Regions from separate parts of the Paenibacillus sp. FSL R7-0204 genome, predicted to be linked through region 1. Evidence: riboswitches for the same ligand, from Rfam matches in the RefSeq annotation. Region 1 holds a riboswitch; the other holds the start of a gene.
What was found. A riboswitch is a leader RNA that binds a small molecule or an ion and turns the genes downstream of it on or off. The one in region 1 is predicted to bind cyclic di-GMP.
Positions count from the first base shown of each region.

Region 2: it holds a riboswitch for cyclic di-GMP, as region 1 does, so the genes downstream of both, MKX42_RS32330 (anti-repressor SinI family protein) here and MKX42_RS12970 (thiamine pyrophosphate-binding protein) in region 1, are expected to answer to the same signal.

Region 1 is NZ_JBBOCA010000001.1:2,928,648-2,933,613, forward strand. Features, by position in the region: gene MKX42_RS12955 (3-oxoacyl-[acyl-carrier-protein] synthase III C-terminal domain-containing protein) at 1-140, opposite strand, end outside; gene MKX42_RS12960 (hypothetical protein) at 280-630, opposite strand; gene MKX42_RS12965 (carboxymuconolactone decarboxylase family protein) at 782-1,162, opposite strand; gene MKX42_RS12970 (thiamine pyrophosphate-binding protein) at 1,213-2,856, opposite strand; cyclic di-GMP riboswitch class I at 2,974-3,070, opposite strand; gene MKX42_RS12975 (methyl-accepting chemotaxis protein) at 3,572-4,822, opposite strand; gene MKX42_RS12980 (helix-turn-helix transcriptional regulator) at 4,897-4,966, opposite strand, start outside.
Region 2 is NZ_JBBOCA010000001.1:7,455,953-7,460,918, reverse strand. Features, by position in the region: gene MKX42_RS32335 (2-oxoglutarate dehydrogenase E1 component) at 1-2,332, opposite strand, end outside; cyclic di-GMP riboswitch class I at 2,828-2,931, shown strand; gene MKX42_RS32330 (anti-repressor SinI family protein) at 2,966-3,109, shown strand; gene MKX42_RS32325 (helix-turn-helix domain-containing protein) at 3,255-3,587, opposite strand; gene MKX42_RS32320 (TasA family protein) at 3,852-4,442, opposite strand; gene MKX42_RS32315 (TasA family protein) at 4,482-4,966, opposite strand, start outside.

The DNA of each region.
Region 1 (4,966 bases):
TAGCGGTTTTCACGGCCCAGAGTAGCCAGCAGTCCACGGATATCAATACCTTTGTCATCAAAATGCTGAATGAAAAAGTCATTGCCGATTTTTTTGTCTGGATGGTAGATATCAATGTCCTTAATGCGAATCCCCGCCATAGTACAGACCTCCTAAAGTTTTGTTAGCTATACCTCTCACAAATCTGCTTCTTACAAAACTCTCTTCCAGCCTTAGCAGCCTGTTCAATGAATGAACATGTGCGTTTCATGCGGCTGATTTTGGTTTAAATTGTATTAATTAAGCTTGTACGGTTGAAGTGATCTCCAGGTTCTCAAGTCCGGCTTTGCGGCCCAGGCGTGCAAGCTGCATTTTGAGGATCGGGTTATTTTCCAGGGTCAGACTCACTTTCTGGAAGCCGTCAGCCTTGAACATGATAAAGCAGCCTTCAAGCAGCGGTACAACATCAGGGGCCGTTACATTCAATTTGCGGCAGTCGATCTCTAATGCATATTCAGCAGGGCTAATCGGGTTAATGGTCTGCTGGTAAGCCTGAATAGATTTGAGTCCGTCCTCGTTAGAAAAGGTTCCCTCCAGCTCAATATTGATTACTTTCTTCGCATTGTCTGTCTTCAAAATAAATTGTCCCATGTTGATCTCTCCCTAAATGTAAATTGTAATACCTCCAAAACATCATTCCAACGACTCCATTCGACAAAATCGCAATTTGATTTGGGATATTTTGCCTTCATTATAACCAGATCCTGCTGAAATGTGCAATCAAAAGTCGAAAATTGTAGATTTATGAAGATTTTTCTTTGATCTCCTCCAGGGTATCCAGCAGCACATTAAAAGCCGAAATCACCCGGGGGGCACCGACGCAAGGGGTCAGATGCAGCAGCACACCCTTGATCTGCTCGACGGTCATGCCAACGCGGAGCGCCATTACATAATGAACCCCCAGCTGTTCATATTGTCCCATCGTAATCAGAGACGAGATCACCGCGATCTCCTTCCAGTCAGAGCCAATCGTGGTCCGCTGAAAAATATCGCCATAGGCATTGCCCATGATATATTCGGCTAATTCCGGAAAATGCTCTTTGATCGGATCCAGGGCCTTGGCCCCATAATCTCCTGAGAGATCAGTGAAATGATCGAGACCGCTATTCATGTTCTTGTTCACGTTATGTCCTCCTGATAGTAGGTTAGAAAAAGTCTGTGAATACGGCTTCCTTACGTAAGATCTAGCGTGCGGTGAGCCGTGGGAGGCATCTCATCACGGTCAGTCAGCAGCTCAATGACAGAGGTCTTGTTAAGCGCGATAGCCTCGCGGATTGCGGCGGCGAACTCCTCCTGCGTCTCGCAGCGGAAGCCGGCTGCACCCAGCGATTCGGCGAATTTCACGGCATCCATCGGAACCTCGAAGATCGTCCCGTCAATCCGGCCGGTCGTTTTCTCCATACCCTTAAGTGCCATATCCAGCTGCATATTGTTCACCACGATGAAAATCACCGGAATATCCTTGCAAACGGCCGTGTTTATTTCAGCTCCGAGCATCATAAAACAGCCGTCACCGGTTATACAGAAGACGGTCTCCCCGGGAGAGGCAGCCTTGGCGCCGATGGCCATGCCAATTGAATTGCCCATGCAGGCAAAGTAGGCATCAAATATGAAGCTGCCGGGCCTGCGGACATTGAACCATTTCACCGCATTGAACCCATGGCTGCCGTCATCTACGAACACGCTGCTGTTGTAGGGGATTAGTTCGCTCATCGTGCTCATTACCGAAGCCAGAGATAGTCCCGCCAGCACGGGCAGCTCGTCATTGTAATCATTGGAAATTGTAATTTCATGCTTGGTGACCGTAGAGGGGTCCAGCTTCTGAAGATACAGTGCCAGGTTGTCCCTTAAGTCTCCGCCGACAGCTATGGTGGATGAGGACAGTATTTTGCCGACAAAGGTTGGATCTACATCGAACTGGATCAGCTGCTGCGGATGATTCTCCGGCTTCAGGTTACAGATGGTCATATCGCTGAGACGGGAGCCCAGAACAATGAACAGGTCGCTGTTGTTCAGCAATTCATCGCCGTGCGAGGAGCCGCCGACACCGACAGGGCCGTGATAGAGCGGATGATCATAAGCTATGGCGCCTTTGCCGCCTGGAGAGGTGACTACAGGAATGTTGAAGGTTTCGGCCAGCTGCACCAGTTCCTGATGGGCCCCGGAGCGGTTGACGCCTTTACCGGCAATGATTAGAGGGCTGGCGGATTGATTAATCTCTGAGATGACCCGGTCATAATTCTGATAGCTGACTAGTCCCTCGCGTTCCGGCAGAACGATCCGGCATTCCGTGAGCCGCTCTGTCTGCACATCAAACGGAATGCAGAGATGAACCGGACCTTTCCGGTCAGCGAGGGCGATGGATAGGGCATGGTTGAAAATCGTGCTGAAGTGATCGCCGCGTTCAACGAGCTTGCTGAAGAGGGTGGCCGGCCGGAACATATCCGCCAAATCAGCCAGATAAGAAGTGGAATCCTGGCATTGGGGAATGCCCAGCTCCTTGATGGACTGATGGCCGGTGATGAAGAGGACGGGAAGATTATTGGCCTTGGCATGCGCTGCTGCGGTGAGCAGATTCGTTCCGCCCGGACCGGAGGTGCCGAAGGCTACCCCGAGACTGCCGGTCTTCAGAGCATAACCGCCAGCGGCGAAGCCGGAGCTGGATTCGTGCCGGCCGGGGATGAACTCTATGCCGTAGTCAACCATTTTCAAAGCGATGGGGCAAATAGATTTGCCTATGATTCCAAAAGAATGAGTGACTCCCAGATTGTGTAATGCTTCCGCCATATAATCTGCAACTGTCTTCAGAACATCCACCCCGCATGTTGTTATTTGTATAAGTCAGCAATAGAAAACCTGTACTCAACATTGGAGCACAGGTCTGTTGCACGAATCACCATAATCAAACGCGAAAACTCAAGGCGTTCACAGTATTTCAGCAACCTGGCTGTCATGATCCCACTTCAGAAATGAGACTGTAGATCCATGGCTTTGCGTCATTCCCTTTCGGAGAATTTTGCCGGTATGTGGTTATAAATGAATCTGTGGAGAATTTTCCTTTACAATATATTCCTTGCTCCTCTTTTGTCAATAACCCCTGTGAGAAGAAACTCGGAATTTGGCGAATATTCAGGAGTGAAAATGGCTGAATATTTGGAATTTCAAACTTTTGAAAATGGTTGTCCCTGGAAGACTAAAGTCTTAAAATGCAAATGGAAATTTCGGGCTATTATTATGAGGAGTAAGCACAAAGACTCATTACAATCCTGAGTTACTGCAAAATGTTAAGAATTCACTAGATATACAGCATTGCAAAATTCAATGATAGGACTTAAGTAGCGGTCATGTGAGAAGTTGGCTTATAGATAAGCTATGACAATAGAACGACTATAGTAAAGAAGTGCAAAGCACGTTTTTTACCCTTATGCACAATTTCAACAATTTGTGAATATTACATAACAATCTTAGTTTGGCAGAGAAAAAGAGACACCACCCGCAGAAAATTCCGCAGGCGTGTCTCTTTGTGCCGAAGCTAGAATTTGAAAATATGAATTGTTTTTTGCAGATTAAAGACAGCGGAGGTCATCTTCTCTGTCTCCTCAGCCACGGATTGCAGAGCGTGAATCTGTTCGTTCATTGCGGCGGATACCTCTTCGGTCCCTGCGGCGGTCTCCTGGGTGATGGCTGAGATATTCTCGATCGCCCCGGAGATCTTGAGCGCACTCTCCAGCATAAGGTCACTCTCTGCGGAGAAGGAAGCGATCTGCTCGGTTATGTATTGGACACTATGCACAATTTGAGCAAAGATGTTAGCCGTTTCCGTTATCATCTCATTCTGTACCTGAACTACCTCTTCGTTAATGGCGATATTATCGATGGCCTGCCTGATATCCGCTTCAATGCTGCGGACCAGTCCGAACACCTCTTTGGTGGAAGCGGTGGATTCCTCGGCCAGCTTGCGGACCTCTTGGGCAACAACTGCGAACCCGCGGCCATGCTCGCCTGCGCGGGCAGCTTCAATAGAGGCATTGAGCGACAGCAGATTGGTCTGTTCGGCAATTTCGGTAATCGTCTTGGTTATCATCGTAATGCCGCGAGCGTTCTGTGATAGGGCTTCGATCGTATCCGCCACTTTTTGGGTAGCCTGGATGTTCTTGCGCATGCCTTCGGCTTGGGTATCCACCGATTGCCGTCCCTGTTCTACCAATTCCAGCGTATGTACAGATCTTCTATTCATTTCCTTGGTGGAATTCGTATAATTGGAGACTTTGATTTCGATATCCTTGATCGATTCGGTCATATCAGCGATATCCACCGAGATTTCGTTAGCACCGAGAGCCAGTTCATTGGAGGAGGAGGCGACCTGCGCCATTACAAACTTCAGGTTCTGATTCTTGTCTTCAATCCCTCGGCTGGCGTCCATAACCTGACGGGTAATCTGTGAGGCATCGGTGAGGATTTTTTTGAGCTTGTCAATCATGGTGTTGAAGGAGCGGCTAATGTCGCCCATGGAGCCATTCTCGTCGGCACGGCTGGTGAAGTCGCCTTTGGCAATCGTGTGCGTCACATTGGAGATATCCTCAAATGAAGATGTAAGCGTTCTCTCAATGAAGCGCGAAAGCGGGTAAGTCAGTGCTGCCAGGACGGCGACAAGAATAATGCCGATGATCAGCCTGTCCATCAGGATTAGCGTGATTAAGACAGGGACAGCGAATAACGCGGCAACCAGGTAACATCCGGTGACGATTTTTTGTTTCAACGGCAGCTTGTTCATCCAGTCCATAATGTAAAGTTCCCCCTATAAATAATAATGTGTATTGTAATATTATAGGGGATACTAGTGCATTTGGTCTATTATTAAAAATCGTATAATGCTGCCGCTTCACGCAGAGCCGAAGCAACTGTATCCGCAAGCTCAAGCGGTGCG
Region 2 (4,966 bases), 4.5 Mb from region 1:
CATCCGGTTGTCCGCAGAGCGCGGCCTGACGGCGGAGCAGATGGAAATACTGCGCAGCGCTGGTCAGGTTGGCTACAGTCCAGTTCTCCTCGGCGGAGAGCTGGAGGAACCGTTCCATCCGGCCGCTGGAGTGTTCTGGTCCTTGGCCTTCATAGCCGTGAGGCAGCAGGATCGTCAGATTGCTGCGCTGCGTCCACTTGGCACGGCCGGCGGAAATGAACTGGTCGATAATGACCTGGGCGGCATTGGCGAAGTCGCCGTATTGAGCCTCCCAGATGACGAAGGTCTCCGGTGCGAACACATTATAACCATATTCGAAGCCGAGGACAGAGGCCTCGGACAGCGGACTGTTGTATACGCCGAAGGAAGCGCTGGAATCACTTAGCTGATGCAGCGGAGAATAGAGTTCGCCGTTCTCACTGTCATGCAGCACCAGGTGACGGTGGGCGAAGGTGCCGCGCTGTGAATCCTGTCCGCTGAGGCGGATCGGCGTGCCGTCCTTCAGGATGGTAGCGAAGGCAAGCGTCTCTGCCAGCGCCCAGTCCACCCGCTCTCCGTCATTCAGTGCATCCTTGCGGCGCTGCAGAATCCGTTCCAGCTTCGGATAGACCTTGAAGCCGGCCGGTACGCGCAGCAGCTCGCGGTTAATCTCCTGCAGACCGGCCAGAGGGAAGGCTGTCGGACGCTGCTGGGGACTGTCGTTATCCAGTGCGACGGCGATTTTGGACTCGGCATTCTTTTGCTTGCCTTCCTTCATCTGGTCAAAGGCCTGCTGAAGGACGCTCTCCGCCTCCGCAATCATATTCTTCACATCATCCGCTGTGATTACCTTCTCGCGCTCCAGGCGTTCAGCATAAGCGCGGTACACAGTAGGGTGGTTCCGCACTTTGCCGTACACAATCGGCTGGGTTGTCTCGGGATCATCCATTTCATTATGCCCGTGGCGGCGGTAGCCGATCAGATCAATCAGGAAGTCCTTCTTGAACATATGGCGGTAAGCACTGGCCAGACGGACTGCGGCAATACAGGCTTCCGGGTCATCGGCATTGACATGCACGATTGGAATCTCATACCCTTTGGCCAAGTCGCTGGCATAATGGGTGGAGCGGGAATCCTCGCTCTCGGTGGTGAAGCCGATCCGGTTATTGACGATAATATGCACGGTACCGCCATTCTGATAACCCTGCAATTTGCCAATATTAAGCGTCTCAGCGACAATCCCTTCGCCAGGGAAGGCTGCATCACCGTGCATCAGCACAGCCATGGCCTTGCTTGTGTTCAGCTTAGGCAGTCCCGGAGCGTTGCGCTCTTCCTGTGCGGCGCGTGTGAAGCCCTCGACGACAGGATTGACGAATTCAAGATGGCTCGGGTTATTGGCCAGCGTGATCCGGGTGCGTACGGTCTCGCCTTCGCGGACGGCACGGTCAGCCCCGAGATGGTACTTCACATCACCGCTCCAGCCGTAGGTCACGCCCATGGAGCCTTCCGAAGGGAACAGCTCTTTGTTCGGCGAATGATGGAATTCTGAGAAAATAATATCATAAGGCTTGCCCAGAATATGAGCCAGCACATTAAGTCTTCCGCGGTGGGCCATACCCATCAGGATATGCTCTGCGCCGTCATGCGCGGCAGCCCGCACAATCTCATCCAGCATCGGCACAAGGGCATCATTGCCCTCCAGGCTGAAACGCTTTTGCCCAACGAAGGTCTTGTGCAGGAAGGTCTCGAAATGCTCCACCTGAACCAGCCGCTTCAGCAGCTCTTTGCGTTCTGTATTATTCAGCGGGGCAGGGGAGGTCATCGATTCCGCCTGGCTGTTGAGCCAGCGCAGCTCGCGTTCATCATGCACATGCCCGAATTCATAAGCAATGGTCTGTGTATAGGCCTGGCGCATTCTGTGGACGGCATCCATCGCGGTATGCACATCCGCAGGGGCGTTATCCCAGATCAGCGAAGCGGGCAGAGCATTAAGATCCTCGCGGGTAAGCTCGTAGGTCTCCAGCTCCAGCCATTTGGCCATCGGGTTCGTGCTGCGCTCCAGCGGGTCAATGTCTGCGGCCATATGGCCGTATATTCGAATATTGGCGATCAGCTTCGAGGCCTTGACGGCCTTCTTGAGCCACTGCGCATCTGCTGATACGGCAGGCCTTGGAGCCCTCTCGGCATCGGGTGCCAACGGAGGGGGGCCGGATACGGTGAAGAGATCGCGGTAATGTTGTTCAACAGAAGAGGGGTCCTTGACAAATTGCTCATATCTTTCTTGGATGTAGCCCAGGTTGGGGCCGTAGTATTTGCTCCATACTGTGTCGTTATAGGGCTCTTTGACTGCCATGAATAGGTCCTCCTAACGGATAAACTCCACGCGAGGCATCCAGTGTGCCACTTGGCGGAGCTGCAAATGTTTGCGGTTTCATTCTCACCTTATTGTGCTACTTTCCGGCGGGGTAATCAATTCATACTTTCGGTCAATCCGTTCGCAATTTGGCATGATTCATTACAGTATTCATACGGAACTATCATAAATAGAAAAAACTCATATAACAGCCCGTTATACATACAAATGGGTAATTGTCTCTATACGATGTTGCGCGCAGCGGTAAGGTGGAGCAGTTAGAGTTCCCTTTAGTATATTTAAACTATTGGCTAGTGTTTGAACTTGGAACTGGAAATATTTATACAAGCTGCTGGCAATTTCAGCTAAGTTTCCTCACATTTTATCATAAAAAAATTCCAGAAAACGACACACTAATCGCGTATGATCTTGTATAATGTTATTGCGGAGAACGGTTTCATCGATTCTTGCCAGATCCTTTCATGATGGAAAGGGTCCAGTAAAAGGTAAACCTGCCGAAAGACAGGGGCACAAAGTCTCGGATCTAAAGTAGAGATACTACAAAGTAGCAAAACTACTATGATGGCCGGACTGCCTGGGGACGCGAAAATTCTAGGAGGAGATTTCTTGGATATGTCCAACCAGGGGAATGACGAGCTGCAGGCAGTAGATCTGGATTTAGAATGGGTGCACTTGCTGATGTCTGCTAAGCAGGCGGGGATCACGGCGGAGGAGATCCGCCGGTTTCTAAGTGAGAAGGCACTCCAGGCGATGTAAGGGCGGTCATCATTGTTCGGATACATACAGAAAAGGCACAGCGTCCGGTACGCTGTGCCTTTTCTGTATGCCGCTTGAAGCATGCCTTCGCCGAAGGCGGCCTCCCTGCCGTGCGGAGTTTTCCCTGTGGCATACAATGCAAAGACTAGTTGTCCTTTTGTTCCATGCGCCATTTCTGGTAATCGAGGAACTCCTTGAATTCACGTTTGCTTATACCGGAGGCCATGGCCTCCTGAACCAGCCGGAACCATTCCCCGTCCAGAGCCTGTTCTTCTGTCTCTGCCAGTCCCCCATACAGCAGAACATGAATGGATACCTGAAGCGCGTCAGCGATTTTTTCGATGAATTGAATGGAGGGGTTGGATTGAATATTCCGTTCCACATTACTGAGGTATGATTTCGCCACATCAGCCTTATCCGCAAGCTCGGATAGCGAATATCCCTTCTCCAGCCGGAGTTTGTGGATGCGGCTTCCCATAGTATCTGACACGATTACAACGCCCTCCGTACTTTTTTGGTAAAAGATAAGAAGTGATATGCTTCGCGCTATACCCTAACCCTATCTTTCTCGCGGAAACGGTACCGCCCTTTCAAAAGGAGGGACGGCAAAGCCGTTTTCACTTGTCAGTATAACAAAAAACCGCAAATCGGACAAAATCATTGAGCCCGGCAGCCTGGAGAAAAGAAAACAGCACACCCGGCCCGGTTGGGGAAGGATGTGCTGTCTTGATGGATTGCTGACCTACTTGGCTTCTCCCAGGCCTTGAAGTGCATCGAAGGTCCAGTTCAATGCTAAACCGTCACCCTGGAAAATATTCTGATCGAGCGTATTGTCTACGAACTCGAAGGCGATCTTGAAGGTCTTGGACCCGGCTGCGGCAATCCCTCCTGGCAGTACACCTGCTGCTACGAGATCGTAGCTGGGGGTGTTTTTCAGATCCTTCAGAGAGATCTCGGACAGTACATGACCGCTTAATGAACCGCCGGTGTACGAATTATCGAGGAGCTTGACCTTGAAGTGGTCTCCGAGATCCTGGCCCGCGTTATCGCCCTTGGCATCGGTTACGGTGTAAGTGGTGGCAAGCTTGAGGAATTTGATATCCAGTGTGCCGTCATTGGACAAGGTGAAGGTGCGGACGGTGTAGTCTCCCGGCTTCAGATTCGTCAGAGCTACCGGAGTGTTGAAGGAAGAGCCTAGCTTCAGCGTACCCGCTGCGAAGGTTGCCGTGCTTGTAGCTGTGGAACTGAAGTAAGCGAAGGTGCCCCCGCCGATTAAAGACAAACCCAGTGCTGCCGATGCTACGCCAAGACCCAAAGTTTTTTTGATACCCATGATTGATTTCCTCCTCGAATGGTTTGTTTTGTTGTGGAATTATTTGAGACTGCCTTTTTCCTGGTTAGCTTCAAAATTCAGAGTCAGCGCAAGCGTATCGCCCTGATAATAGTTCTGCGGCTGGAGGGTCTCCTTGAAGGCGAACTGGATGGTCAGGTTATCCGAGGTACCGGCTTTGATGCCGGACTTCTCTCCGCCTAAGATCGCTCCGACAATTCCCCGGGCCACCAGATCGGGACTCTCCTGCTCCAGATCGGCCAGCGAGATGACCAGGAGCGGTGATTCCTTCTTATCTTTGTTCACGAGGAAGGTCACAATAATATCATCCTTGAAATTATGGGAGCCGTTGTCTCCCTGGGCGTCTGTAATGGCCGATGAGGTGCGCAGTACCACTTTGGGAATATTGAGCGTCCCGTCGTTTTTGAGTTTGAAGTCCCGTAAGACCGTGTCGCCCGGCTTAAGATTGCTGAGATTCACAATGACGGAGGGATCAGATTGCAGTGATAGGGTTCCGTTGTTAAAAG